3 regions of the Arthrobacter sp. AD-310 genome follow, and region 2 is predicted to be linked to each of the others. Evidence: riboswitches for the same ligand, from Rfam matches in the RefSeq annotation. Region 2 holds a riboswitch; each other region holds the start of a gene.
What was found. Region 2 has a riboswitch for thiamine pyrophosphate ahead of thiO (glycine oxidase ThiO). Riboswitches for the same ligand answer to the same signal wherever they lie in the genome.
Positions count from the first base shown of each region.

Region 1: another riboswitch for thiamine pyrophosphate. It lies ahead of thiC (phosphomethylpyrimidine synthase ThiC); the one in region 2 lies ahead of thiO (glycine oxidase ThiO).
Region 3: another riboswitch for thiamine pyrophosphate. It lies ahead of ACYQ1Z_RS10320 (ECF transporter S component); the one in region 2 lies ahead of thiO (glycine oxidase ThiO).

Region 1 is NZ_BAAHNO010000004.1:104,754-114,280, forward strand. It holds gene ACYQ1Z_RS02420 (alpha/beta hydrolase) at 1-444, shown strand, start outside; gene thiC (phosphomethylpyrimidine synthase ThiC) at 441-2,270, opposite strand; TPP riboswitch at 2,265-2,372, opposite strand; gene ACYQ1Z_RS02430 (amidohydrolase family protein) at 2,465-3,547, shown strand; gene ACYQ1Z_RS02435 (VOC family protein) at 3,658-4,533, shown strand; gene ACYQ1Z_RS02440 (hypothetical protein) at 4,625-5,065, shown strand; gene rpsP (30S ribosomal protein S16) at 5,297-5,710, shown strand; gene ACYQ1Z_RS02450 (RNA-binding protein) at 5,712-5,954, shown strand; gene rimM (ribosome maturation factor RimM) at 6,053-6,598, shown strand; gene trmD (tRNA (guanosine(37)-N1)-methyltransferase TrmD) at 6,598-7,410, shown strand; gene rplS (50S ribosomal protein L19) at 7,660-8,019, shown strand; gene lepB (signal peptidase I) at 8,105-8,782, shown strand; gene lepB (signal peptidase I) at 8,783-9,527, shown strand, end outside.
Region 2 is NZ_BAAHNO010000017.1:44,476-54,002, reverse strand. It holds gene ACYQ1Z_RS12260 (RNB domain-containing ribonuclease) at 200-1,726, opposite strand; gene thiE (thiamine phosphate synthase) at 1,814-2,557, opposite strand; TPP riboswitch at 2,585-2,703, shown strand; gene thiO (glycine oxidase ThiO) at 2,696-4,045, shown strand; gene thiS (sulfur carrier protein ThiS) at 4,042-4,278, shown strand; gene ACYQ1Z_RS12240 (thiazole synthase) at 4,283-5,083, shown strand; gene ACYQ1Z_RS12235 (4a-hydroxytetrahydrobiopterin dehydratase) at 5,128-5,466, shown strand; gene ACYQ1Z_RS12230 (hypothetical protein) at 5,542-5,844, opposite strand; gene ACYQ1Z_RS12225 (DUF3107 domain-containing protein) at 5,880-6,104, opposite strand; gene ACYQ1Z_RS12220 (TetR/AcrR family transcriptional regulator) at 6,194-6,859, opposite strand; gene moeB (molybdopterin-synthase adenylyltransferase MoeB) at 6,944-8,143, shown strand; gene ACYQ1Z_RS12210 (glutamyl-tRNA reductase) at 8,218-9,527, opposite strand, start outside.
Region 3 is NZ_BAAHNO010000014.1:93,910-103,436, forward strand. It holds gene ACYQ1Z_RS10310 (energy-coupling factor transporter transmembrane component T family protein) at 1-471, opposite strand, end outside; gene ACYQ1Z_RS10315 (ABC transporter ATP-binding protein) at 468-2,018, opposite strand; gene ACYQ1Z_RS10320 (ECF transporter S component) at 2,018-2,641, opposite strand; TPP riboswitch at 2,699-2,835, opposite strand; gene ACYQ1Z_RS10325 (heme-degrading domain-containing protein) at 2,910-3,461, shown strand; gene ACYQ1Z_RS10330 (hypothetical protein) at 3,458-3,664, shown strand; gene ACYQ1Z_RS10335 (DUF4383 domain-containing protein) at 3,769-4,227, shown strand; gene ACYQ1Z_RS10340 (iron-containing redox enzyme family protein) at 4,316-5,371, shown strand; gene ACYQ1Z_RS10345 (hypothetical protein) at 5,376-5,507, shown strand; gene ACYQ1Z_RS10350 (CDGSH iron-sulfur domain-containing protein) at 5,518-5,733, shown strand; gene ACYQ1Z_RS10355 (DUF4235 domain-containing protein) at 5,839-6,102, shown strand; gene mnhG (monovalent cation/H(+) antiporter subunit G) at 6,122-6,547, opposite strand; gene ACYQ1Z_RS10365 (monovalent cation/H+ antiporter complex subunit F) at 6,537-6,815, opposite strand; gene ACYQ1Z_RS10370 (Na+/H+ antiporter subunit E) at 6,812-7,357, opposite strand; gene ACYQ1Z_RS10375 (Na+/H+ antiporter subunit D) at 7,354-9,018, opposite strand; gene ACYQ1Z_RS10380 (Na(+)/H(+) antiporter subunit C) at 9,015-9,527, opposite strand, start outside.

The DNA of each region.
Region 1 (9,527 bases), on a different contig from region 2:
CTGACCCTCGTGGAACCGGCGTGCTTCTCCCTGACGGCCGGGCTGCCCGCCACGGCGGCGCACATCGCGCTGATGCGGCCGCTGCTGGACCTGCGGCACCAGCTGGGCGACGACGACTTCCAACGGGAGTATGTCCGGCGCGTCTACGCCACTGGTCTTCAGGAACCGGCCACAGCGGAGGAAAAACGTTCGGCGCGGCGCCTTCGCCTGCAGGCGCCCTCATGGGAGGCGCCACTGCACATCGTCCCCGGCGTTCCCACCCTGGTCCTGACCGGGGGGTGGGAACCGCTGTACGAGGAGATCGCCGGCTATCTTCGGGAGACCGGTGCCCTGCACCGCGTTGCCGCGGGCGGGCACCGGCCGCACGATTCACCTGAGGGTGACCGGGCCATCCGGCAGTTCATCGCCGAGGCCAGCCGCACCCAACCGGCCCGCGCGTCCTAGCTTCCCGCGGGAACCTTCAGCTCCGGCAGGTAGACCCTGCCGCCGGAGGCCAGGAATTCCTCGCTCTTCTCCCGCATGCCCGACGCCACGCCGGCCAGGGCTGCCTGTGCCTCAGCGGACCCGTATTCGTCCCGGATGTCCTGGCTGATCCGCATCGAGCAGAACTTCGGCCCGCACATGGAGCAGAAGTGGGCCGTCTTTGCGGGCTCGGCAGGCAGCGTCTCGTCGTGGAAGGCCTCGGCTGTCACCGGGTCCAATGAGAGGGCGAACTGGTCACGCCACCGGAACTCGAAGCGGGCCTTGGACAGGGCGTCATCGCGTTCATGGGCCCCGGGATGTCCCTTCGCCAGGTCTGCTGCGTGGGCTGCGATCTTGTACGTGATGACGCCAGTTTTGACGTCATCCTTGTTGGGCAGGCCCAAATGCTCCTTGGGCGTGACATAGCACAGCATCGCGGTGCCGTAACGGGCGATCTCGGTGGCGCCGATGGCGGATGTGATGTGGTCATAGCCGGGTGCCACGTCGGTCACCAGCGGGCCCAGGGTGTAGAAGGGCGCACCCTTGCACAGTTCCTGCTGGCGTTCCACGTTCTCCCGGACAAGGTGGAACGGGATGTGGCCGGGACCTTCCACCATCACCTGGACGTCGTACTCCCACGCCCGCTGCGTCAGCTCCGCCAGTGTGTCCAGCTCAGCAAACTGGGCGGCGTCATTGGCATCGGCCGTGGCGCCGGGCCTCAGCCCGTCGCCGAGCGAGAAGGCCACGTCGTACTTTGCGAAGATCCCGCACAGCTCGTCGAAGTGCGTGTACAGGAAGTTCTCCTGGTGGTGGGCCAGGCACCAGCCGGCCATGATGGACCCGCCCCGCGAGACGATCCCGGTGACACGGTTGGCTGTCAGCGGGACGTACCGCAGCAGGACCCCGGCGTGGATTGTCATGTAGTCCACGCCCTGCTCGCACTGTTCGATGACGGTGTCGCGGAAGATCTCCCAGGTCAGGGCGTTCGCTTCGCCGTTCACCTTTTCCAGCGCCTGGTAGATGGGCACCGTGCCGATGGGGACGGGGGAGTTGCGGATGATCCATTCCCGGGTGGTGTGGATGTCATCGCCGGTGGACAGGTCCATCACCGTGTCGGCGCCCCACTGGGTGGCCCACTGCAGCTTGTCCACCTCTTCGGCGATGGAGCTGGTCACCGCCGAGTTGCCGATGTTGGCGTTGATCTTTACCAGGAACGCCTTGCCGATGATCATCGGCTCGGACTCCGGATGGTTGATGTTGCTGGGGATGATCGCACGGCCCGCCGCCAGTTCGCTGCGCACGAGCTCCACGTCACAGTTCTCACGCAGTGCCACGAAGCGCATTTCCGGGGTGATGATCCCCTGCCGGGCGTAGTGCATCTGCGTCACCGTCCTGCCTTCGACGGCGCGGCGGGGCACCGGCTGGGCGCCCTTCCACTCTGCCGATGCTGCGCCGCGCCGGACGGCCGAGCGCCCGTCATCGAGCAGGTTCCGCTCCCGGCCGCTGTAGGCCTCCGTGTCTCCGCGCTCCATAATCCAGTCCGACCGGAACGGGTTGAGGCCACGGACGGGGTCGCTGCCGGGCCCGGCAGTCCGGTAGGTGCGGAACGGTGCGTTGGCTTCCCCGTTTGGGGAGGGCTCCAGCGAAATTTCCGTCACCGGGACCCGTATCCCCGACTCCGGATCTTCAAGGAAGGCCAGGGAATGCGACTTCAATGACTGGGTGACCGGGACTCCGGACTTTCCGTCGCGCAGGGCTTCTCCGGCCTGGTTTTGGGCAGGGCTCAGCTGTTCTTTTGGTGTACTCAAGGAATACTCACTTCCTTCGCCGGCATTACCCGGACAGGTTCAACGGTCGCAGGCTGCCTCAGCCCGATCTCAGCCCCTGCAGGGGCACCCGTGTGGTCAGCAACGAAGCTACCACACGCCCTGCGGGGACAAGCGCGAAGGGCTTTGTCACATTTCGCGGTGCTAGCCTGACTGGCGAGGAAAAAGGGGTCCGCATGGCAGAAATCATCGAATTCAGCGGCCCGGTCCTGACCGGGCCGGACAGCGAACGGCGGGGCCTGTGGTCCGTCGACGGGAAGTTGACGTTTGCCCGGCCCGGGGAAGCTCCGGGAAGTATCCTCGACGGGTGGGTGCTGCCGGGTCTCGTTGACGCGCACTGCCATATCGGGCTCGGGCCCGGCGGCCCGGTGGACGCCGCCACTGCCGAACGCCAGGCCCGCGCAGACCTCGCCGCGGGCACCTTGCTGGTCCGCGACGCCGGTTCGCCGGTTGACACCCGCTGGATGCAGGGCGGCCGGGACTTTCCGGTGCTGATCCGGGCGGGCCGCCACGTCGCCCGCAGCCGGCGCTACCTCCGCGGCTTCGCCGACGAGGTGGAGCCGGAAAACCTTGTCGAGGCCGTGCGTAAGCAGGCCCGCGACGGCGACGGCTGGGTCAAGGTCGTCGGAGACTGGATCGACCGCGGCGCCGGCGATTTGGCACCTTCGTTTCCCTCCGCCGTCGTCCGTGACGCCGTCCGGGCCGCCCATGACGAAGGCGCCCGGGTGACCGCCCACTGCTTCGCCGAGGACACCCTCGACCAGATGCTGGACGCTGGGATCGACTGCGTCGAACACGCCACCGGACTCCTGCCCCGTCACATTCCGCGGTTCGTGGAGCAGGGTGTGCCCATTGTGCCGACCTTGATCAACATCGCCACCTTCCCTGATATCGCACGGCAGGCCCGGCCCAAGTTTCCGCGCTACGCAGACCATATGATGGCGTTGTGGGAGCGGCGCCTGGAACGGGTAGGGGAGGCGTACCAGGCCGGGGTCACGATCTACGCCGGAACGGATGCCGGCAGTGTCATCCGCCATGGCCGGATCGCGGACGAAATCCTCGCCCTGCATTCGGCGGGGCTGCCTATGCGGGCGGCACTGGACGCCGCCTGCTGGTCCGCGCGCACCTGGCTCGGGGCTGCAGGCCTGCAGGAAGGCGCACGGGCGGACGCCGTGCTGTTCCGGGACGACCCGCGGAAGGTCCCGTCCACCATCACGGAGCCTGCCCACGTCGTGCTCGGGGGGCGCATCATCCGCTGAACCCCAGCGCCGGGAAAATTTCAGGGCCCTTGGAATAAATTGAAGCTTCAAGTAATTTTAACTGTATCAAGGCTGCGACATCCGGCGGCCGTAAGTACAGGGAGCATTCAATGTCAGCAGAAGCCACCAGCCAGGACCTTCTACCTGCGGACCTCACCATGGGCACCGTCATGCTCAAGGTCGGCGACATGAAGGTCATGACCGACTACTACCAGCGCGCGCTCGGCCTCGAGGTTGTGGCCGAGCAGGACGGCGGCCTCTACCTGGGCCGGTTGCAGAAGCCGCTGGTCCACCTGGCTCCCGCGCCGGGACTGAACATCCCCGGCCGTGGCGAAGCCGGACTGTTCCACACCGCGCTGCTCTTCGAGGACCAGGCGTCGCTCGCGGCAACCATCGCCACTGCCGCCCGGTTCGAGCCGCGCTCCTTCACCGGCAGCGCCGACCACCTCGTCAGCGAGGCCTTCTACTTCACGGACCCGGAAGGCAACGGCATCGAGCTGTACTGGGACCGGCCCCGCAGCAACTGGTCCTGGAACGGCACGGACGTTGTCATGGACAGCCTCGCCCTGCCACCGCAGCGGTACCTGGAGCAGCACCTCACGGAAGAATCCTTGCAAGGCCAGCGGGAGACGGCCGCGGGCGTGGGGCACGTCCACCTCCAGGTTGGCGACGTCCAGACGGCGCGCGACTTCTACGTCGGAACACTCGGCTTCGAAAAGACCGCCGGCTGGCACGGGCAGGCACTGTTCGTTTCCGCCGGCCGCTACCACCACCACATGGCCATGAATGTCTGGAACAGCCGGGGGGCAGGGCCCCGGAAAGACACGCTGGGCCTGGGCGAGGTCCTCATCGAGGTTCCTTCGGGTGACGACGTCGGAGCGCTGGCCGACCGCCTCAAGGTGGCCGGTGTGCTCTCCCACCACACGGGTGCGGAACTGCGCTTTGAAGACCCGTGGCGCAACAGCATCCGGGTGGCAGTGCGCTGACCGGGCAGTTCCCGTACTAGGCTGAAACCGAACGTCCGCGCGCGCATCCGCCGCGGGCCGGACGCACTTTCGAGCGAAGAAGGGAACTCCCATGGGCTTCACCGAGGTTTTTGCTGCCACCCATGACGCCGCGCTCAAGCGGGCCGGCCTCCTCGATGAAGGCGGGAGCGCGCCTGATGCGAAGGCTGTCCGGATCCAGGACATCAGTGACTTCGAGGTGGAACAGCTCGGGGACCTCGCCGGCTCCGCCGTTCATGCCGGGGGAGCGGACTACGAGCTCACCATGGTGGATGTGGCGAGCGACTCGCTCCTGGCGGTCCCGCCGGCCATGGTCCGCGCCCTTGCGGACCTGCTCACCTACGAAACTGAAGGTGAGGGTGACATCCTGGACGATGTTGCCGAACAATGGGCAGCCCAGGAGGACATGCCGTTCGGCGCGGACCAGGCGCGCACCTATATCCGGCAGCTGGCCGAACTGGCAGCCGGCATCGATGACTCGGAGCGCACCGGCCTGTACGTCTGGTCCGCGTAAGCGCCCGCACCTGCTTGCGTGCCACTTCCGGGCGCTTGTGCCGCCGCCGGGGGCTGTGCGGGTGTCAAGTCGAAATCGCAGCGCTGATCTGGCACAATAAACAGGTACTCGATCTGCGTGGCCCCTCTCTCCGCGTCCGGATCCTGTCCTTCGAGCCCGCAAGTACGGCCCGCCCCACGGGAGCAGAAAGCCGGGTTCACCCCCTTTTCTGAAACAGGAGTGACCACAAAAGTGGCCGTAAAGATTCGCCTTAAGCGCTTCGGCAAGATGCGCGCACCGTACTACCGCATCGTCGTCGCGGACTCACGCACCAAGCGTGACGGCCGTGCCATCGAGGAAATCGGCAAGTACCACCCCACCGAAGAGCCCTCATACATCGAGGTCGACTCCGAGCGTGCACAGTACTGGCTGTCTGTCGGCGCCCAGCCGTCCGAGCAGGTTGCCGCGATCCTGAAGATCACCGGTGACTGGCAGAAGTTCAAGGGCCTGCCGGGCCAGGAAGGCACCCTCAAGACCAAGTCTGAGAAGGAAGCCTTCGTTGCCCCCGAGAAGGGTTCCGTGATCCTTCCGGAAGCCATCACCAAGAAGGCTGCCAAGTCCGAGGCTCCGGCCGACGCCGAAGCAGAGACCACCGAGGCTGAGTAGGTTGCTGGCAGACGCGCTGGAGCACCTGGTCCGCGGAATCGTTGATTCCCCGGACGATGTCAAGGTCAGCTCGAAGAGCAACCGCCGCGGGGATACCCTCGAGGTGCGCGTTCATCAGGATGACCTCGGACGGGTGATCGGCCGCCAGGGCCGCACGGCCCGCGCACTGCGCACCGTGGTGGCAGCACTGGCCGGTGGCGAAGCGGTAAGGGTCGACGTCGTCGACACCGACCGCCGCCGCTGAGCGCTCGGCAACACCAGTTTTATGCCGGCCCCTCCACCAGATGGTGGAGGGGCCGGTGTCTTTTCCCGACCAACAGCCCAACCCGAACAGAGGAATACATGCAGCTCCAGGTGGCCCGCATTGGAAAGCCCCACGGCATCCGCGGGGAAGTCACGGTACAGGTCCTGACCGACGCTCCTGAGGACCGCTTTGTACCCGGAACCGAGTTCGTGGTTGAACCCGCATCCTCCGGCCCGCTAATAGTAAGCAGCGCCCGGTGGAACAAAGACATCCTCCTGCTCGGTTTCGAAGAAGTGGCCGACCGCAACCGGGCCGAGACCCTGCGCGGGGCCAAGCTCTTTATCGAAACAGCGGACCTGGACGAGGACGACGACGAAGGCTGGTACGAGCATGAGCTCGTTGGCCTCGAAGCGCGCGTAGGCGACACGGTGGTCGGCAAGGTGGCCGCCCTCAACACCGCGCCCGCCCAGGACCTGCTGATGGTCACCACCCCGGACGGAGAAGAAATCCTGATCCCCTTTGTGGAACAGATCGTGCCCGAGGTGAACATCGCGGAGGGGTACATCCTCCTCACGCCGCCGGACGGCCTTTTTGAACTGAACGCCGACGACTCCGACCAGTCACGTCCGGAAGGCACCCGCTGATGCGGATCGACGTCGTCAGCATCTTCCCGGAATACCTGGCGCCCCTGGAACTGTCGCTCATCGGCAAGGCCCGGCAGGACGGGATCCTGGACCTGCATGTCCACGACCTCCGCAGTTTCACCACCGACAAGCACCGCTCCGTGGACGACACACCGTACGGCGGCGGTGCAGGCATGGTCATGAAGCCGGAACCGTGGGCGCAGGCACTGACCGCCGTGGCCGGCGCCGCGCCCGGCGGCGCACGCAAACCGGTCCTGATCGTCCCGTCGCCGGCGGGGGAGCGGTTCACCCAGAAAATGGCGTACGGGCTCGCTGAGGAAAAGCACCTTGCTTTTGCCTGCGGCCGCTATGAGGGCATCGACGAGCGCGTGATCGAATGGTCGCGCGACCACTTTGATGTGCGGCCCGTCAGCCTTGGGGACTACGTCCTTAACGGCGGTGAAGTGGCCGTCCTGGCCATGGTGGAAGCAATCGGCCGGCTGCTGCCCGGAGTTGTGGGGAATCCGGAGTCCCTCGTGGAGGAATCCCACTCCGACGGGCTCCTTGAGTACCCCGTCTACACCAAGCCCGCCGTCTGGCGCGACCGGGAAGTCCCCTCCGTCCTGCTCAGCGGCAACCACGGCAAAATTGCCCAGTGGCGGCGGCACGAGCAGTACCGGCGGACTGCATCGCGCCGGCCGGACCTCCTTGAAGGGTTCGACGCCGGCACGCTGCCCCGTGCCGACCGCGCCGCGCTGCAGGACCTGGGCTACGACGTCGTGGACGGCAGGCTCCTCCGGCGTGCGGATCCCGCACCCGACGCACAGGGCTGACGCGGCCGCCATTCCGCGCCCTGGCCAATTGGCCGTAACCGCCCTGCTGTGGCAAAATTAGACCTTGTGTCTGCTGGGTCCGCGCCTGCCACAGGGGGAGTGAAACCAACAGCCTGACAACCGGCCCGCCAACAATCGGGGTGGCCGGACCACTTAGCTTTCGGCAGCAATTTCCGGCGCGCTTGCGCAAAGGCTTTTGCTGCCGTGACCCAAAGTGAATGACCTGTGGCGTTCACCAGGAGTGCAATCATGCATATTCTCGATTCCGTAGACGCAGCCTCGCTGCGCACCGATGTTCCCGAGTTCCGCGCGGGCGACACCCTCAAGGTCCACGTGAACATCATCGAAGGCAAGAACTCCCGCGTCCAGGTGTTCCAGGGTTTCGTCCTGGGCCGCCAGGGTGATGGCGTCCGCGAGACCTTCACGGTCCGAAAGGTCTCCTTCGGCGTCGGTGTTGAGCGTACCTTCCCGGTACACTCCCCGATCATCGAAAAGATCGAAGTTGTCACCAAGGGCGACGTTCGCCGCGCCAAGCTTTACTACATGCGTGCACTGCGCGGTAAGGCAGCCAAGATCAAGGAAAAGCGCGACTTCACCGCCGCCAAGTAAGTCCCGCACGGACGTACTAAGGCTGGGCCGCAGCCGTATCCGGCCAACGCCGGAGCCAACAAGCACCAGCGCCAGGATATGGACCATGGACCAGACAAAACGCCAGCCCGCCACAACGGGCTGGCGTTTTGCGTTCCTGGCCCTTCTCCTGGCGGTCGCCGTCAGCGGCCTGGTCCGGTCAATGTGGATCGACGTCTACTTCATCCCGTCCGAGTCCATGGAACCGCTCCTGGAAGGCGGGGACCGCATCCTCGTGTCCCGCACCGACTTCCACGCTGAACCCCTGCGGCGCGGCGACCTCGTGGTCTTCGATGGCCGTGGAACCTTCGCACCGCTCAGCAGCGGCAAGGGACCACTGGCGGACGCCGCCTCGGGTGTCACCCAGTGGCTCGGCCTCACCGGCAGTGACACCACCTACGTAAAACGGGTCATCGGACTTCCCGGCGATACCGTGGTCTGCTGCGATGCAGCGGGAAAGATCACGGTCAACGCAGTGGCGTTGGACGAGCCATACATTTTCGACGGCGATGCTCCCAGCAACCTTAAGTTCACGGCGGTTGTCCCGGAAGGACGGTTGTGGCTCATGGGCGACCACCGCTCGCTTTCCGCCGACTCCCGCAGCCTGCTTGGTGCGCCGGGTGGCGGGATGGTCCCCGTGGACAGGGTGGTTGGCAGGCCCGTCCAGATCATCTGGCCGCTTGATAGATTTGCTCCAGTACCACGGCCTCCGGCCGCGGAACCGACCACAGAGAACGGACAGTAGATGCCCGAGAACAACGCGAGGCTGCCCGAACCGCGCCACGACGGCGCTTCGGACACTCCGGCCCCGCCTGCTCCCGCAGACGCCGGGCCCCCGGCGGCCAGCCCCGCCTCCGCGCCTGTGGAGAGCCGCGCCGCTGCGAAGGCCAAAGACAAGCCTTCCGGCAGCCCGGTCCTGGCATGGCTCAAGGAGGTCGCCACGGTGGTGGTTATCGCCGTCGTGCTGTCCTTCCTGATCAAGACGTTCCTGTTCCGTGCGTTTTTCATCCCGTCTGAATCGATGGTGAACACCCTCGACGTCGACGACCGCATCTTCGTCAACCTCCTGGTGCCGGAGCCCTTCTCGCTCAGCCGCGGCGACATCGTGGTGTTCCGTGACACCAAGGGCTGGCTGCCGCCCGTCGAGGAGAAGGCCCAGGGGCCATTCACCTGGGTGCAGGACGGCCTGACCTTCGTCGGACTGCTCCCCGACAACTCGGAACAGCACCTCGTCAAGCGGATCATCGGGCTGCCCGGCGACCATGTCGTTTGCTGCGACGCCGGCGGTAAACTGACCATCAACGGAACCGCCATCGACGAAAGCTACGTCAACCCGGCAGAAGTTCCCCAGATCCGGAATTTTGACGTCGTCGTCCCCGAAGGGAAGGTGTGGGTGATGGGCGACAACCGGAACCACTCGGCCGACTCCCGGGCCCACATGGACGCCGACGGCGGCTTCATCGACCTCAGGGACCTTGAGGGCAAGGCAG
Region 2 (9,527 bases):
GAAGCCGATCGCGGGCTATCTAAATGCTGGCACTGGCGACCAGCGGGCAAATCTCAAGATCGCGTAGGGGCGGGCTTGTTGGTTTCAAATCGAGGAAATCAACGACCGGGCATCCATTTCTACTCCTTCAGTCTAGCCGCACAGGGCCAAAATCCCGGCTTTTGGGCCATCGGCGCAGGCCAGCAGTCTCCGGCAGGGGTCAGTCCACGAGTTCGAAGTGGACCACACGGGTGGCGATGTCGGATGAAACCAGCCGGACCCGGACCTTTGTGCCGGACTCCAGCTCACCGGCGCACCGGGCAGTGACGGCAGGCTCTGCCACCTGGATGATGCCGGAACCGCCGTTGCCGTTGCCGTTTTTTCCGTTCCCGTTGCTGCTTTTCCCGTTGCCGTTTTTCCCGTTAACGGGAGTGCCGCCGTTGCCGTTGTCCTTCTGCGGCTTCGATCCCGAGATCACGATGGCATCGAATTCCTGGCCAATATGGTTCACCAGCAGGGCCGCCTCGACGGTATCCAGGGCCATCCGCTCCATCCGGGACGCCAGCTGGTCCGATCCGGCCATGATCTCCGGCAGCGACGGCAGGGCCTCCCGGGCCCAGGCCGGGACGTTCCCGCCGTTGCACAACGCCTCGCAGATCACCAGGACAAACCGGTCCACGAGGCGGCGGAGCGGAGCAGTGGTGTGGGCGTAGGCAGCGCCAATCGCCGACTGCACGGCATCGTCCGGCACGCTGCCGTCAAATGCCGTGTAGGCCGCCCCCCGGAACAGCATGCCTGCGGAGTGCATGATGGCAAGCTGCCGGGGTTCGGTGGGATCCAGGGTGCGCAGGTATTCGCCGTACCCCACCTCGCCGTCCCACGGTTTTCCCAGCACCTCGGTCTGCAGCTTGAAGTGGTTGAGGGAGCGCTCGTCCGGTGCCGGCATGGTCCGGAGGATCCCCACCTTTCCATCCAGCATGAGCCGGGCGGCGGCCATGCCCGTCATCAGTGAAATCTGCGCGTTCCAGTCCTCGACGGGAAGCTGCGGGGCTGCGGCGATGCGGTAGCCGCCGTCGGGAAGCTGGACGATCTCCTGCTCGGGCATGTTCAGGCTCGCGCCGTTCCGGGCGCGTTCGAGGTCCACCCGCTTGAGGCCGACCTCCCGCAACAGCTGCAGCACCGGTGACGCGTTGCCCGAATCCAGCTCGGCCTGGGCCCCCTTGTAGCTGAGCTTTGCCCGGCTGCGCATCCGGGCCCGCCGGACGGTGGCGGAGGTGACCTCGGCACCGGCATCCAGGCGGAAGTCCCACACGAAGGCGGAACAGTCCTGCCCGGGCAGCAGGCTCCCTGCGTGCTCGCTGATGACTTCCGGGTGCAGCGGAATCCGGCCGTCCGGCGCGTAGAAGGTCTGGCCCCGGCGCCGGGTTTCCGCATCGAGCGGGCCCCCGGGGGCGACGAAGGAGGGGACATCGGCAATGGCGTACAGCACGTGGTAACCGTCGCCGTCCCGTTCGATGAACAGTGCCTGGTCCAGGTCAGTGGACGACGCCGGATCGATCGTGATGAATTCGATCTGTGTCAGGTCATTCCCGGGAAGCTGCAGGGCTGCCACGGCCGCCTCGGCGTCCCGGACCGCTTCTTCCGGGTACGGGCCCGGGAGTTCCAGTTCGCTTCGCAGCGCGCCCAGGGCTTCCTCCAGGGCGTTGTTGTGCTCATGGACGTTGGGGGCCAGCCGATGGTGTGACACGAAAATCAGCCTAGCCCCAAGACGGGCGAATATGCAGTGCAACCGCCGGGCAGGGCAGGCCGTGCCGCCTGGCGGCAAACCGGCAGGTCAGGAACCGGCGTCCTCGAGGGCCGCAACCAGCGACGCTGCCGCTGCGGCCGGATCCGCAGCCTCGGTGATGGCGCGCACCACCACAATCCTGCGGGCCCCCGCCTCGAGGACCTGCTTCACGTTGGAATGGTCGATGCCGCCGATGGCGAACCACGGCACAGTTTCTCCCGTTCCGGTGCGGCGGCGGCCTGATGCTGCAGCCGCATACTTCACCAGGTCCAGCCCGACGGCGGCCCGGCCCGGCTTGGTGGGTGTCGCCCACACCGGGCCGACGCAGAAGTAGTCAAGGCCTGCGGGCCCGGCAGCAGCCGAAAGGGCAGCATCCACCTGGTCGGGGGCGTGGCTGGAAAGGCCGATTGCCGCGTTGCCGTTCAGGAGCGTGCGTGCGGCGGGCAGGGGGAGGTCCTTCTGGCCCACATGGAACACCGGTGCGCCGGACAGCACGGCTATGTCCGCGCGGTCGTTGACCGCCCACAGCCGTCCGTGCCGCTGTGCCGTTTCCCTCAGGACCGCAAGCAGGTCCAGTTCCTCTGCCGCCTCGATGGTTTTGTCCCGCAGCTGGATGATGTCCACGCCGCCGGCGAAGGCTGCATCCACGAACTCCGCGAAGTCGCCGCGCTCCCGGCGGGCGTCTGTGCAGAGGTAAAGGCGGGACGCCCTCAAGCCGGACGTGCCTTCGGCGGTGGTAAAGGCATCCGTTCGGGGGACGGCGGCGGGGGCAGGGGAGTGGGACACATTCATGGCTGCAAGCCTAGTTCCTCTAGACTTGCCTGGTACTGCGGGAGCCTGCGGCAGCTGTCATAAAGCGCCGGGCTGAGAGGGCGTCAGAGCCGACCGCTTGACCTGATCCGGTTAATACCGGCGTAGGGAAGGAGACACATGGGCACCCTAAACACGGACCCGCCACACGCGGAACAGCGCGGCACCGCCGGAACTGTCCGCGCCGATGTCGCGGTGATCGGCGGGGGAGTGGTGGGCCACGCGATCGCCTGGGAGGCCAGGCGCTCAGGCCGGTCGGTAGTCCTCATTGATGATGCGCCCGGTTCGGGGGCGAGCTGGGCCGCCGCCGGGATGCTGGCGCCCGTCAGCGAGCTGCACTACCAGGAGGAAGACCTCCTGGACCTGATGCTCGCTTCGTCGGCCCGCTGGCCCCGGTTTGCAGCCGACCTTGCCGCTGCCTCGGGCGAAAGTTCCGGATACCTGACGACGCCGACCATCGCCGTGGGTGCCGACGCCGCCGACCGCCGGGCGTTGATGGACCTGCGCGCTGTGCAGCAGGCGAGCGGGCTGTCAGTGGAGCCGCTGACCGTCCGCGAAGCCCGGAGGCGTGAACCACTGCTCAGCCCCGCCGTCGCGTGCGCGCTGGACACCCCCGCCGACCACCAGGTGGACCCGCGGCTCCTCGTCTCCAGCCTGCGGCGCGCCTTGTCCCGGCACGGTTCCGGCGGGAATGGCCGGCAGACCGCCATCGAGGGGGCTGTTGACGGTTATGCCCTCCCCGCCAAGGCCCTGGGGCTTGTCTGGGCGGACGGGGCGGTAGCCGGAGTGCAGCTCGCGGGCGGCGGAACCGTCCTGGCCGGTGAAACCGTGGTGGCCAACGGCCTCGATGCTCGCGCGCTCGCCGGCCTGCCGGAGGGGCTGCGACTGCCCCTTCGCCCGGTCTATGGCGACATCCTGCGGCTGGCCGTACCGCGGCATCTCCAGCCTTTGGTGACCTCCACGGTCCGCGGGCTGGTCCGGGGGGTTCCCGTGTACATCGTCCCGCGGGAAGACGGGACGGTGGTCATTGGAGCGACCCAGCGCGAGGACCAGCCCGCGGCAGCGGAAGTCCAGCCCACCAGCGGCACCCGGTCCGGGGCCGGCGCCGTGTCCGCCGGAGGCGTCTACCAGCTCCTGCGCGATGCGCAGGTACTCGTGCCCGCAGTGGCCGAACTCCAGCTGCTCGAATGCACGGCCCGGGCCCGCCCGGGAACGCCGGACAATGCACCGCTGCTGGGCCGGGTCCCGGCCATCGCAGGAGGTAAGGCGGGGCAGTCCGGACACGTGGCCGGGCTGATCATCGCCACCGGATTCTTCCGGCACGGGGTCCTCCTCTCACCCGTGGCTGCCGCGATCTGCAGCGGCCTGATGGACGGCACAGCAGACAGCCGCTGGGAGCCGTTCAACCCCGGCCGGTTTTCGGGGAACCGGCAGCCAGCAGCACGCTTCAACGTCAAGGAGACAGCATGAACATCACCCTCAACGGGGCACAACACACCGTGGCTGACGGGGCTTCCATCACCACGCTCGTCAGCCAGGTGACCGGCCGCCCCCTCGCTGCTGACGGGCAGGCGACGGACGGCGGGAAACTCGGCGTCGCCGTCGCGCGCAACGCGCAGGTGGTACCCCGCAGCCAGTGGTTCGCCACCGCGCTCGCCGATGGGGACGACGTCGAACTTGTCACTGCAGTGCAGGGAGGCTGACACCATGACCGAAACGACAACCGCCACCGCCCTTGACGACGCCCTGGTGATCGACGGCGTGCCCCTGGCCTCGCGGCTCATCATGGGAACCGGCGGCGCCCCCAGCCTCGATGGGCTCGGCGCGGCGCTGCTTGCCTCGGGCACGTCGCTGACCACGGTCGCCATGCGGCGCTACTCGACGGCGGAGACCGGTTCGCTGTTCCAGCTGCTGGTGGACCACGGGATCAGGGTCCTGCCCAACACCGCCGGCTGCTTCACTGCCCGCGACGCTGTCCTCACCGCCGAGCTGGCGCGAGAGGCACTGGAAACCGACTGGGTGAAGCTCGAGGTCATCGCCGACGAGCACACGCTCCTGCCGGACGCCGTCGAACTGGTCGAGGCCACAGAACAACTGGTCAACCGCGGGTTCAAGGTCTTTGCCTACACTAACGACGATCCCGTCCTGGCGCTCCGGCTCGAGAACCTCGGCGCGGCCGCGGTCATGCCCCTGGGATCGCCGATCGGCACCGGCCTGGGCATCCTCAACCCGCACAACATCGAGCTCATCGTTTCCCGCGCGTCGGTTCCCGTGGTCCTCGACGCCGGTATCGGCACCGCGTCGGACGCCGCCCTGGCCATGGAACTGGGATGCGACGCCGTGCTGCTTGCCACCGCTGTGACACGGGCGCAAAACCCCACACTGATGGGGGAGGCGTTCAAACACGCCATCATCGCCGGTAGGCTGGCCAGAGCGGCCGGGAGGATACCGCGCCGCGAACACGCGCTGGCATCGTCGGCGATGGAAGGCCGGGCCGAGTTCCTGTAGGCCGCGCTTCCCGTCCGCCGGTGCCCCTGGCCCTAGGAGCAGCAGTGGCAGGAAAAGAGCCCCTTCCCCGGGAGCAGGTTGAGCAGGCCCTCACCGGGCTCCCAGACTGGCGGTACGACGGCGGCGGCCTCGCCACCGTCTTCAAAGCGCCGACGGCGGCTGCCGCGCTCGAACTGATCGCCGCCGTCGGACGCCTCGCCGAGGACCAAAACCACCACCCGGACCTTGACTGGCGCTACAACCGCGTCTTCATCCGGTATTCATCCCACGACGCCGGGGGACAGGTCACCGGGCGGGACCTTGCGGCCGCTGCCGGGGCAAGTGAAGCCGCGGCAGCGAAAGGCGCTGTGGCGGAGCCGGCCCGGTACGTTCGGGGCCGCTGAACCCGCCTTAACAGCGAGTGGCCGCCACCCCCTGTGGGGCGGCGGCCACTCGCGTTCCTGCGATGTCTGGTGGTCCTAGCGGCGGAGGATCGCCGTGAGTCGCTGGGTGTCCTGCCTGGCACGGCTGCGGCCAAGGTACAGGACAGCGGCGATGGCGGCAGCGGTGCCCAGCACGATCGGCAGCACCCACGGCAGCCAGGTCATCCCCGGCCGGTACCCAAAGCCTGCCGCGAGCAGGATGATCCAGGCCAAGGCTCCCACGCCAACAGCCACGCCCGCGGGCAGGCCGGCACCGTACTTTGTGTGCCGTTTGTCGTTCGCCCAGACAATGAAGCCGGCCGCGGCCGTGGCCAGCACAACAATGGTCAGGGAAAGCATGGGTCTCCTAGGACTTCCGGGCAGCGCGGGGGTTGCTAGAACTGGCCGAACCCTACGCGGCGGACCTCTTCGGCGCCAATCTCCACGTAGCCGAGCGCATTGCCGGGAACAATGATCAGGCGTCCCTTGTCGTCCGTCAGGCGCAGTTCGCTGCCGGCGGTGATGGCTTCGCCCACAACCTTGGCCACGGTTTCCGCATCCTGCGTCGATTCCAGGACAATTTCGCGGCCAACATTCTGAACGCCGATCTTAATTTCCACAGAGGCCTCCCAGCCAGTCAAAAGTTCCCGTGTTTGTCTACGGTTTTTCTCCACCGTATATCTCTACGAGGTGTTGTCTTATTTGTAGTCTAGGACTCTTTGGGGAAGCGAGAGATTCCGCGCCAAGCTAAACGGTAGATCAGGTCACTGGCCACATCGAGGTCCAGGTTGCCGTCGGTTTCCAGCCAGTAGCGGGCGCTGACCTGGGCCATGCCCGCCAGCCCGCGGCCCAGGAGTTCGGCCTCCAGGTGGGGAAGCTTGGTGTCCTCGGCGATCACCCGCGCGATCGCGTCCGCGAAGGTCCGGTTGAACGTTTCCAGCCGGGAGCTGACATCGGGGTCGTTGATGAGGTCCGATTCGAAAACCAGCCGGTGTGCCTGGTCGTCGCTGGCGATGAAGCGGAAGTAGGCGCGCATCACGGCCTGGACGCGTTCCTTGTTGTCCGTGGTGGAGTTCAGCGCGCCCAGCATCAGCTCCGTGAGGGACGCGAGATGGCTTTCCAGCAGGGCGAGATACAGCTCCCGCTTGGACGGGAAGTGCTGGTACAGGACAGGCTTGCTGACATGGGCGGTTTCGGCGATTTCGTCCATGGCGGCGCCGTGGTAGCCGTTGGCGACGAACACTTCCTGGGCTGCGGAAAGAAGCTGGGCACGCCGCTCGTCACGGGGAAGCCGGGCGGATCGCTGGCCTGCCGGGCGCGGGGGATTCTGCGGCTCGGCGGCGGGCGGGCGGTCAGCCCGTGCTTCATGGACCACGGTTATCCTCTTTCCAGTTGCGGTTACCTCCACTTTACTGCGGGGTAATATGACCCGGCGGTATCCCGGGGCATACATTGAAGTATGGCTTCGACTTTCACCGCAAATGTTTCATCTGTTTCGCTGGACCCGTTGGTGGAACCGGCAGGCGACCTGACCCCTGCCGAGGTGGAACGTTATTCGCGGCACCTCATCATTCCGGAGATCGGCACTGTGGGGCAGCGCCGCCTCAAGAACGCCAAGGTCCTGGTGATCGGCGCCGGCGGGCTGGGCTCTCCGGCACTGCTGTATCTGGCCGCCGCCGGGGTGGGCACCATCGGCATCATCGACGACGACGCGGTGGACCTCAGCAACCTGCAGCGCCAGGTCATCCACGGTGTGGCCGATGTCGGCAGGCCCAAGATAGAGTCTGCCCGGGACGCCATCATGGAACTGAACCCGCTGGTTGACGTCAGGCTCCACAATGTGCGCCTTGACGCCTCGAACGCGCTGGAGCTTTTCGCGGGGTACGACCTGATCCTCGACGGGGCGGACAACTTTGCCACGCGCTACCTCGTCAACGACGCCGCCGCCATCCTGGGCAAGCCCTACGTCTGGGGTTCCATCTTCCGGTTCGACGGCCAGGTCAGCGTGTTCTGGGAAAAGCACGGCCCCACGTACCGCGACCTCTACCCGGAGGCGCCGCCGGCGGGTTCCGTCCCGTCCTGCGGCGAGGGCGGCGTGTTCGGCATGTTGTGCGCCGCTGTGGGCTCGCTGATGGTGACCGAGGCAGTCAAGCTGATCACCGGCGTCGGACGTTCCCTGCTGGGACGCGTGGCACTGTACGACGCCCTGGGCGGCAGCTGGCGCGAGATCCGGGTGGCCAAGGACCCGGCCGCCGGTCCCATCACCGAGTTGACGGACTACGAGGCGTTTTGCGGGATCACCCCGGCAACGGAAGCCGACGCCGGGCACACCGTCACCCCGACGCAGCTGGCAACCATGCTGGCTTCCCGGAAGGCCGGGCTCAAGGACTTCGAACTGGTGGACGTCCGTGAGCCGGGCGAATTCGACATTGTGCGGATCGACGGCGCCACCCTCATCCCGCAGGGCCGCATCCTGGCCGGGGACGCCTGGGCAGAGATCCCGCAGGACCGGGACATCGTGTTCCTTTGCAAGGCGGGGACCAGGTCCGCCAACGTGCTCGCGGCCGCGCAGAAGGCCGGCTACCAGCGGGTGAGCCACCTCGACGGCGGCATCCTCGCCTGGGTGCGCGACGTGGAACCCCACAAGCCCGTCTACTAAGAGTTGCTCTATCAGATATGGCTCCTAAACGGACTGTTTAGGAGCCATATCTGATAGGGCAAGTGGGGTGAGGGTCAGGCGCTTTCAAGGCCGCGGTGGTCCACCGGGCATTCAGCCTGGGCCGCCGCGGCTGGGGGAGCGGGCTGCTCCACGGTGATGCCGTAGAGGGCTTCGAGGGCCGCGACGTAATCGTCCTGCTGGCCATTGGCTGCCAGCTCCCGGGCCCGGACGGTGGGCACGTGCAGGAGCTGCTTGACCATGCGGCGGAGCGCAAACTCCACTTCCTCCGCGGCGGCGGTGCAGCCGTGCCGGGCACGGACCTTTTCCATTTCCGCGTCCAGGACGTTCATGGTGTGCCGGCGGAGGGCCACGATGGCCGAGTCCACGGACCGGGCTTCGCGCTCCTGTTCGAAGGCCTTTGCGGCGCCGTTGACAATGGTGCTGGCCTGCGCGAGGGACTCCGCCTGCTCCTGCGGAGCGGCCAGCCGGACGGACTCCAGGGTGAGGAGTTCGACGCCGTCCAGCTCGCCTACAGCGGGATCGAAGTCGTGCGTGAGGGCCAGGTCGATGGCAATCAGCGGCTGCGGGGAGTTGGCGCGGACCTGGGCCAGCTCGTCGGCCTCCACGCGCGTGTCGGAGCCGCTGCAGCCGATCATGACGTCGGCTGCGGCCACGGCGGGCCGGAGGGAGTCGGCGTCGAGGGCGGTGCCGCCGCGGGTGGCGACGAAGCCTTCGGCACGGCCGGAGGAGGAGAAGACGGAGATGTCGGTGCAGCCGCGTTCGCGCAGCAGCGCCATGGTGGCACCCGCGTAGGCGCCGGTCCCGAAGACCACAACCTTCTTGGTGGACCAGTCAGGGCTTTCCGACAGGTCGGTGGCAAGATCCAGGGCGACCGAAACGATGGAGAGGCCCCGCGAGCCGAGTGCGGTCTGGGCGCCAACGTCCTTGGCTGTCTTGGAGGCAGCCTGGAACAGCCGGACCAGGCCTGCGCTGGCGGTGCCCTCGTGCTGGGCGGTGATGAGCGCGCGCCGCACCTGCCCGGCAATTTCACGCTCCCCGACGACGGCGGAATCGAGTCCCGCGCTCACGGCAAACAGGTGCTGGGTCACCTCTGGTCCCGTCCGGGTGCTGAAGGACCGGGAAACGAGGGGTTCGCTGAGTCCGCTGGCCTCGCTGATCTGGGCGACAAGCGCCGCGCGGGCCGCCTCGACGTCGTCCGGATGGGAAGCTTCGCCGTAAATCTCGTAGCGGTTGCAGGTTGCCAGGACAACCGCGCCTGTGACCGCCGGCGATCCGGAGAGGGCGGATGTGGCAATCCCGGAGGAACCGTTGCTCAACTGAGCAACGGTCTCAAGATCGATGTCGGCGTGTGTAGCCACCAATG
Region 3 (9,527 bases), on a different contig from region 2:
CCGCATGGCGGCCAGGGTGCCCAGCACGAACCGGTGCGGCAGCCGTGCCTTCTGCGCCAGCGCATCGGCGAGGTCGGTGGCATCGGTGCAGCTCATCAGCAGGACGGCCGGCAGCGCAATCGCCAGGCCGCGGAGCATAAAACCGATCCCCGTCTCAAGCGAGCCTTCGCTCATGGTCCAGATGCCGGCGTCGAGCAGTATCCGCCCGCTGTCCGGCGCCAGGATGGAAGTACTCCATCCACCCACCGCGGCGGCAAGAATCAGCGGCCAGCCCCGCTGCCAGAGCAGGGTGAGGGTAAGGCCTGCCAACGGAAACAGCAGGAATTCGAAGGCAAGCGCCACGGAGGCTGAGACCCAGTCGATGGACAGCGCCAGTACCACGGTGATGAGGACGACGGCGGCCAGCTTGCTCAGCGGGTTTGCGCGGGTGAGGAGTGCCTGGTTTCCGCGCAGGTGCAGTTCCTGCCTCACAGGGCCATCTCTTCGGCTGGGGACATTTTCAGCTCGGACCCGCCCAGTGCGGCCGTGAACTCGGCGTCATGGGTCACGGCCACCACGGCGGTGCCGGCGTCGAGTAGTTCGGACAGGAAGGACGCGAGTTCGGCCCAGGTGTTGGCGTCCTGGCCGAACGTCGGCTCGTCCAGGACCAGGACCTGCGGGCTCGCGGCCAGGACGGTGGCGACGGAGAGCCGCCGCTTCTCACCGCCGGAGAGTGTGTAGGGGTTCGCTTCCACGAGTGCGGTCAGGCGAAGCCGTTCGAGCAGCTCGTCCACGCGGTCCTCCCCGTACCCCAGGTGCCGCGGACCGAACAACAGCTCATCGCGGACAGTGCCGGTGACGAACTGGTGCTCCGGTTCCTGGAAGACGGTACCGATCCGCTGGATCAGCTGCTCCGCTTTCCACTTGTACGGATCGATTCCCGCGCCCCGGCTCAGCTCCGTGGTGGCCGAAACCTTCCCGGCCACCGGCTCCAGCAGCCCGGCGAGGGTCAGGGCGAATGTGGACTTCCCGGTGCCGTTGGGTCCGGTGATCGCCAGTGCCTGGCCTGCCCGGACCTGGGCGGTGATGTCCTCCTGCACCGGGACGGGCGGGATCTTCCGGAACCCGCTGCGCCGGGGGCGTTCCCGGGAAACCGCTGCCTTTTCCGAAGCCAGGAGGAGGTTGCCCGCACCAGCGGCCGGGGCCGGCGAGCGTTCACGGGTGGCCGGTATGTACCCGGGAACCCAGACGCCCGTCCGCGCCAGCATCGCACGGGCTTCGCCAAGCACCTGGTCCGGCGGGCCGTCCAGGAGCACGGCGGGAGCGGCGGACGAGCCCGGCTGCAGGACAACGATCCGGTCCACCAGGTCCTTCCAGACGGCCACCCGGTGTTCGACCACCACCAGGGTCGCCCCGGTTTTGTCCAGGCACCGCGCGACGGCGTCGCGGACTTCCAGCACGCCCACCGGATCCAGGTTGGCGGTTGGTTCATCCAGCAGGATGAGCCCGGGCCGCATCGCCAGGATGCCCGCCAGCGCCAAGCGCTGCTTCTGCCCGCCGGACAGGGCGGACGTCGGATGGTCCAGCGGCAGGTGGGAAAGTCCGACGTCGGCCAGGGCCTCGTGCACGCGCGTCCAGATCGCGTCGCGCGGCACAGCGAGGTTCTCGGCGCCGAAGGCGACGTCGTCCCCCAACCGTGAGAGGACCACCTGCGTCTCGGGGTCCTGCTGCATCAGGCCGGCGCGTCCGCGCTGCCCGCGCGGGGACGTTCCGTCCACCAGAAGCGAACCGGATTCGTCGGAATCGCCTGCCTCGCCGTCGTCGTTCACGTCCCCCAGCACCCCGGCGAGGGCGTGGAGCAGCGTGGACTTGCCGGCACCCGACGGGCCCAGCAGGAGCACGCGCTCCCCCGGGCTGATGTCCAGGTCGAGTGCGTGCACGGCCGGCTTGGGACGGCCGGCATGCCGCCAGCCCCAGCCCCGCGCCGTAACTTTCGCGGGCCGCACGGCTGCTGCTCCGCCGTCGAACGTTCCCGGCATCAGGAGAAGACGGGCTCCGTTGCTGCCTTGCGGGAGGCGAAGGAGCTCAGGACGCCCGTTTTGGCCAGGCCGCGCGTGGCAATCCAGGACAGGGCGCCTGCGATGACGGCCCCGGAGACTGCCGTGAAGATGATGTACGCGAGCTTGTCACCGGCGGAGTAGGCGATGTTCCAGCCCCACGGCGCGAACGAGTCGTTCAGGCCGCAGAACAGGCCTGCGGCGGCACCGGCCAGCAGCGATACCGGCAGGTTGAACTTCTTGTAGACGAAAATCGCGAAGACGATCTCGGCCCCGAGGCCCTGGACAAAGCCCGAGAACAGCACGGACGCCCCGTACTGGGAGCCCATCAGGAGTTCACCGGTGGCGGCGACGGTCTCGCAGAACAGCGCAGCGCCTGGCTTGCGGATGATCAGCATGCCGAGGACGGCGGGGATCATCCAACCGCCGGCGATCAGCCCGGTGAGCGGCGGGTAGACGGCGTTCATCGGTGCTGAAACGGCGGCCGCGCCCTGGGACCAGGCCCAGAAAATGACGCCCCCGGCGATGGCGATCAGGGCCGCCACCACGATGTCAACGACGCGCCAGGACTTGCTCGTGGCCTTCTTGATTGATGCAGTGCTCATGGAATCCTCCTGGGAAACAGGAGGGGAAAGTTCGGCGACGGCCCACTGCCGCTGCCGGACTTCGAGAACTCGACTCCCTTGCGCCGGTACTAACCGGATCAGGTTCGAGGGTCTGCGGCTGTCCGCACTCTCAGCGCCCACCTTCGGTGCCTGGCCTGGCCAGTGCCGACGGCGGCGCTCCCCTGTCGTAATAGATGCTTTGTTGATGCTTCGGATGCCCTGTTGGGCGGTGTCCAGTTTACACCGGGAGAGGGGTAGATTGTGGGCCATGACTGCCAATCCGCCGCATGTGACTGTCTTCGATCCGGACTCCGACTCCGCCCAGCCGGAGGGTTCGCTGGAAGCCCTGATCGGCCGCATCGAGGGTGAAATCCGCGAACTGCAGTTCCCCGGCTTCTCCCTGGACGACGCACTGAACCTCGGCCTCCTGCTGGTGGAGCTGGGCAAGGAGCGCTTACTGCCCATCGCGATTGACATCACGAAGGGCGACCAAGTCCTGTTCCACGCTGCCCTCCCTGGCGCCACCCCGGATAACGACCAGTGGATCCGCGCGAAACAACGGACTGCTGCCCGCTATGAGGTCCCGTCACTGCTGGTGGGGCTGCGCGGGCGGCTCCGGGGTGGCCGGATCGAGGACAACGCGTGGTTCGACCAGGCCCGCTATGCGGCGCACGGCGGGTCCTTCCCGGTCTACGTCACGGGGGTTGGTGCGGTGGCAACCGTCACCGTGTCCGGGCTGCCCCAGCTGCAGGACCACGACCTGGTGGTAGAGGCGATGCGTGAGGTGCTGCGCCCGGCCGGTGCCAACGGCACGTCATGACCGCGGCCCCGGACAACAACCCCGTCCGGGCGGCGCTGGACAAGGCGGAGGACGAAATGATCTACCTTGGCCCGGACCATCCGTACTACCCGCTGCTGGCCGAACTCGCGGCGGCCGTCGGCAAGGCCTGGCAACAGGGGTTCGAACAGGGCCAGAGCGGCGGCCACCATGTCAACCCGTATACCTGGAGCAGCGCCGGCTGACACAAGATCCCCTTTGCAAGAAACGCCAAATACAAAGCCTGCTTAGCTTTTATTAGTAACCCTGCTTACTATATTCTTCCACGGGGTTGGAGGAGGACAGGGACATGGCAGTCAACACGCGACCGGCAGGCGTCCGCACGGCTCTGCAATGGTCAGCCCTGGCCACAGGCGCCGTGTTCCTGCTCGCAGGCACTCTGGGCTTCCTTCCGGGCATTACCGCCAACTACACCTCGCTCCAGTTTGCGGGTCCGGACTCGGGTGCCCTGCTGCTGGGCATTTTCCAGGTCTCAGTCCTGCACAACCTGGTCCACCTTGCCTTTGGCGTTGCAGGCCTGGCCATGGCCCGCACACACCGGCAGGCGAGGAACTTCCTGATCTACGGCGGTGTCACCTACCTGGCCCTCTGGCTGTACGGACTGCTCATCGGCGATGACACCCCCGCGAACTTCATCCCTGAAAATCACGCGGACAACTGGCTGCACCTCATCCTGGGGCTGGCCATGATCGCCCTGGCCATCGCACTTTCCCCCCGGACGGCCCCGGCAGGCCGCCGGGAACCATGACGACGGACGGAACCGGCGTCTGCGCCCGGCAGCCGCACCGGAACCGCCGCCCGCCTGAGACCGCATCCGCCGAAACAAGGAGCACCACATGAGAATCCCGGAACCGCGAGGTCCCATCAGCAGCGCCCTCTTCGACATCCTGGTTGGCGGCCCGGACGGGTCTGACGGCTCCCTCGCCGGGCTGGGCACCCTGGCCGCCAGGCAGCTGGCTGCCACAGACGACATCATTTGCGACGACGACGTCCAGCTGGCCCTCTTCTGCCTCTACGAACTGCACTACTCCGGGCTGGAAGGCGTACAGGACGACTGGGAGTGGGATCCCGGGCTCATCCGGGTCCGCCACCTCCTCGAGCAGCCGTTCGAGCAGGCCTTGCGGCGTGCCGCCAAGGAAGCTGCCGGGGACCTGGAGCTTCCGCCCACGGCCCGGCTGACCAGCGATGCGGTGGCGGACGTCCTGTTCGGCCTGGCAGGCAGGGACTCGGGCCCCAGCGTTTCCCGGTTCGCGGCCAGGAAAGCGAGCCTGGAGCAGCTCAAGGAGTTCCTGGCCCACAAGTCCATATACCAGCTCAAGGAAGCCGATCCGCACACCTGGGCCATCCCGCGGCTGAGCGGACGGGCCAAGGCCGCGCTGGTCGAGATCCAGGCGGACGAGTACGGAGGCGGCCGCCCCGACCGGATGCACAGCGCACTGTTTGCCCGGACCATGCGCGGCCTGGGTATGGATGACAGTTACGGCGCCTACGTCAACGCGGTTCCGGCCGTCTCCCTTGCCGCCGTCAACCTCATGTCGCTCTGCGGGCTCAACCGCCGCCTCCGCGGCGCCATCACAGGCCACCTGGCGATCTACGAAATGACCTCCTCACGCCCCAACCGCTTCTATGGCAACGGCTTCCGCCGGCACGGCTTCGGCACCGACGTAACCCACTACTTCGACGAACACGTCGAAGCGGACGCCGTCCACGAGCAGATCGCCGGCCGTGACCTCGCCGGCGGACTGGTCGAGGCCGAGCCGGCCCTGCTCGACGACGTCCTGTTCGGTGCCACGGCAGTTATGGCCATCGACGCACGGCTGTCCGCACACCTGCTGGAATCCTGGGAAAACGGCCGCTCCTCACTCCGGGCGGCAGCACCGGCGGCGGCATGACCTGGTGGACTACCTGCAACACCTCACCGGCTGGATCGACGTCCGCTACACGCGCGGGTCCCTTACCGCCGTCGCGGGTTACCTGTGCGGGGCTGCCCCCGCCACCGGCCACGGGCACGAAACGTTCAATCAATGAAGGAGCAGCCATGAACCAAAACCCGCCCGACAGCTCCATAGTGGTGTGCCCCGACGGGCCGCTGATCATCCGGGGCGACTTCGAGATTGTCACTCCTTCCGGGGAAACCGTACCCCGCGACCGGAAGACCGTGGCACTGTGCCGGTGCGGCGCGTCCGCAATCAAGCCGTACTGCGACGGAACGCACAAGCTGATCAAGTTCCGCACGGAGCCGGCGGCCCCCTGAGGTGCCCTCCATCGCGGACTGGACCGTGTCCTGGGAGGCCTGGTGCGGCCGCCCTGACGCTAGGCTAGGGGAAGTCCTGCATTCACCGACGCCGGGAGGCACGCAATGAACTTTTTCATCAAGCTGCTGGGCACGGGCATCAGCCTGCTGGCCGGATTCGCCGGAACCAAGGCCGTGGACGTGGTCTGGGAGAAGGTCACGGGCAGCAAGCCGCCTAAGCACGACAAGGACGACGTCCCCACCACGCTCCGCACCGCCCTGACGTTCGCGCTGGTGTCAGCATCAGTCAGCGCCGTCATCCAGGTGCTGACCAACCGCGGCACCCAGCGGGCCATCACCCGGTTCGCAAAGACCAAGGACCTCGTCTAACCCTTCCGGATCTCCCCCGCTAGGGGTGTGGGCCGTCGCCGGAGCCGTCCTCGCGGGCGGCTTTGGCGGCGGCCTTTTGCACTACCGCTTCCAGCTCATCCTTGCTGAGCAGCTCGCGGTGCAAGTGCTTGGTCCGGTAACCGGCGCGGCCCACCATATGCGCCGAGACAGGCACCGTGAGGAGCTGGAAAATCCAGGCCACCAGCAGCACCGGCCACACCCACCAGGTGCGCATCTGCAGCCCGATGGAGGCCAGGAGCAGGAACAGCCCCAGCACCTGGGGCTTGGTGGCGGCATGCATGCGGCTCAGAAGGTCGGGGAAGCGGAGCAGGCCGATGGCGGCGCCCAGGGACATCACCGCGCCCACCACCATAAATACGGCGGATACCAGGTTGATCCAGCCGTCCACTGTGGCCAGGTCAAGGCTCCAGCTCTCAGGACTCATTGGGCTGCTCCCTCCGGTCCGCCACGAACCGGGCGACCGTCACGGAGCCGATGAAGCCAATCACGGAGATGGCCACCACCAGCATGAGGTTGTTGAGGTGGCGGTTCACGGCCATGTCGATGCACAGCGCCCCGCCCAGGATTGCCAGCAGGACATCGGACGCGAGCACCCGGTCCAGCAGCGATGGGCCGCGGGCGATCCGGATGATGGCCCCCGCGGCGGCGAGCGAGAAGATGACGGCCGTGATGGCCAGGACAGCCTGCATCATGCGGCGGCCTCCTTCCGGACGGCTTCGAGTTCTTCGGGCGTGCCCATAATCCGGATCAGGCCGGCCTCGATGGAGCGGACCTCATTGCGCAGGTTTTCCACGTCCTCCGGGGTGCTGATGTTGATGGCGTGCAGATACAGCGTGGACGTTGACCGGTCCACTTCCACCACCAGGGAGCCCGGGATCAGGGAAATCACGTGCCCCGTTGCGGTGACCAGCAGGTCCGAGTGGCTGCGCAGGGCCACGGCGACGACGGCGTTCGTCACCTTGGGTCCCTTGGCGATGGCCAGGTACAGGATCTGGGCGCTGGCGATAACCACCTTGGCAAGGAAGGTCAAGGCGAACGGGATGGCATGGAGAATATTGAAGCGGCCGCTAAGCTCCACCGGCGGAAGGTAGAACATCCGGGCCACGGCAATGGCCAGCAGTGCACCGAACAGCAGGTTGCCGGGGCTGAAATCCTGCCACAGGGCACCCCAGACGATCACCAGCCATACAAGGAGCGGCAGTTCCTGGCGGAGCGAAATGCGTTGGCGGCTCATTGCCCTCCTCCCTCCACGCCGGCAGCCGGGGTTTGAATGGGAGGCACCACGGTGTCTTCACCCATCACGGCCTGGATGTACGGGGCCCTGTCCAGCATGTCCTTTGCCGCCCGGTCGGACAGCCCGAACAGCGGCCCGGCGAAGACGGTGAGGGCCACACCCATGACCACCAGGCCCAAGGTTGAGCCCACCATGGTCCTTGGCAGCAGGGTGGCGTGGCGTGCGGTCCCCGTGCGGCTGGCGAGCATCAGGCCGGCAGGGCCCGGCTGCACCCCGCGTCCTGTTTCCTCAGGGTCGGCCGGGTCGGCCAGCAGCACCGGGTCGGGGTGCTCGGCGTCGGAAGGCCGGCGCCAGAATGCGCGGTTCCAGACCCTGGCCACCGCCAGCAGGGTCAGGAGGCTGGTGAGGACGCCGCCAACCACCAGCGCGTAGGCAAGCGGGGTTCCCAGTTCGATGCCGGCCTGCATCAGCCCCACTTTCCCCAGGAATCCGGAGAAGGGCGGGATGCCGGCCAGGTTCATGCCCGGGATGAAGAACAGGAGGGCCAGGAGGGGCGAAAGCTTGGCCAGGCCGCCCAGCCGGTCCACGGAGGAACTTCCGCCGCGGCGTTCAATGAGGCCGGTCACCAGGAAGAGACTGGTCTGGATGGTGATGTGGTGCGCAACGTAGAACACGGCCGCGGCCAGTCCCACCACGGAGGACATGGCCAGCCCGAACACCATGTACCCGATGTGGCTGACCAGCGTGAAGGAGAGCAGACGCTTGATGTCGCTCTGCGCCAGGGCGCCCAGGATCCCCACCACCATGGTCAACAGCGCCGCGATCATCAGGGGTGTGTTTAGCGAGTCGCCGGGGAAGAGCAGCGTTTCCGTGCGGACCATCGCGTAGACGCCCACCTTGGTGAGCAGGCCGGCGAACACGGCAGTGACCGGCGCGGGCGCCGTGGGGTAGGAGTCGGGGAGCCAGAAGGACAGCGGGAACACGGCCGCCTTGATGCCGAACGCCACCAGCAGCATCACGTGCAGGAGGGTCCGGGTGCCCTGGTCCAGCTCGCCGAGCTTGAGGGCGAGGTCGGCCATGGTGATGGTTCCGGTGGCCCCGTAGACCATGGCGATGGAGATCAGGAACAGCACCGAGGACACTACCGAGACCACCACATAGGTGACGCCGGCCCGGATGCGCGGGCCGGTGCCGCCGAGGGTCATCAGCACGTAGCTTGCCGTCAGCAGGATCTCGAAGCCCACGTAAAGGTTAAAGAGGTCCCCGGACAGGAAGGCGTTGGACACCCCGGCCACCAGGATCAGGTAGGTGGGGTGGAAGATCGAGACGGGCGCGTCGTGGTCGCCGTCGGCCATGCCCTGCCCGGTGGCGTACACGAGGACGGCGAGGCTGACGGCGGAGCTGACCACCAGCATCAGCGAGGAGAACTGGTCCACCACCATCACGATGCCCCAGGGCGGAAGCCAGCCTCCGATTGTCACCGCCACCGCGCCGCCGTCCCACACGTGCGCCAGCAGCACGCATTCGAGCAGCAGGGTCAGGGACAGCAGGCCGATGCTGACGGCCCGCTGCGCCCGGGAGTGCCGGATCAGCAGGAAGGTGAAGGCAGCACCAAGGATGGGAAGTACGACGGCGAGCGGCGCCAGGCTTGCGATGTTCACTTTCCGCCGCCTTCCGGGCCGGGATCGACGTTGCGTGGGCCGGGTTTTTCTTCCTCGGCGGCATGTTCAGCGGGCATCTCCCGACCACCGGCAGTGACGGTGGCCAGTGGGAACTCGGACGTCTCGACGGGGATCTCCGCGTCATCCTCGGCGTCGAAACTGGGGGTCTCGGCAACGCGAAGGTCTTCCACGTCGTCCTGGATTTCGTCACGGCGGGCAAGCACCCAGGTGCGGTAGATGATGCCCAGCATGAACGCGGTGACGGCGAAGGAGATGACGATGGACGTCAGGATCAGGGCCTGCGGCAGGGGATCGTTGTAGTCCCCGGGTGCAATGTCCTTGGAGTACAGCGGGGCCAGGCCCGCGTAGCCGCCGGTGGCGAGGATCAGCAGGTTAGTGGCGTTGGCCAGGAGCATCAGGCCCAGCAGCACGCGGGTGAGGCTGCGTTCCAGGATCAGGTAGATGCCGCAGGCGTACAGGGCGCCCATGACGATCAACAGGGTCAGGTT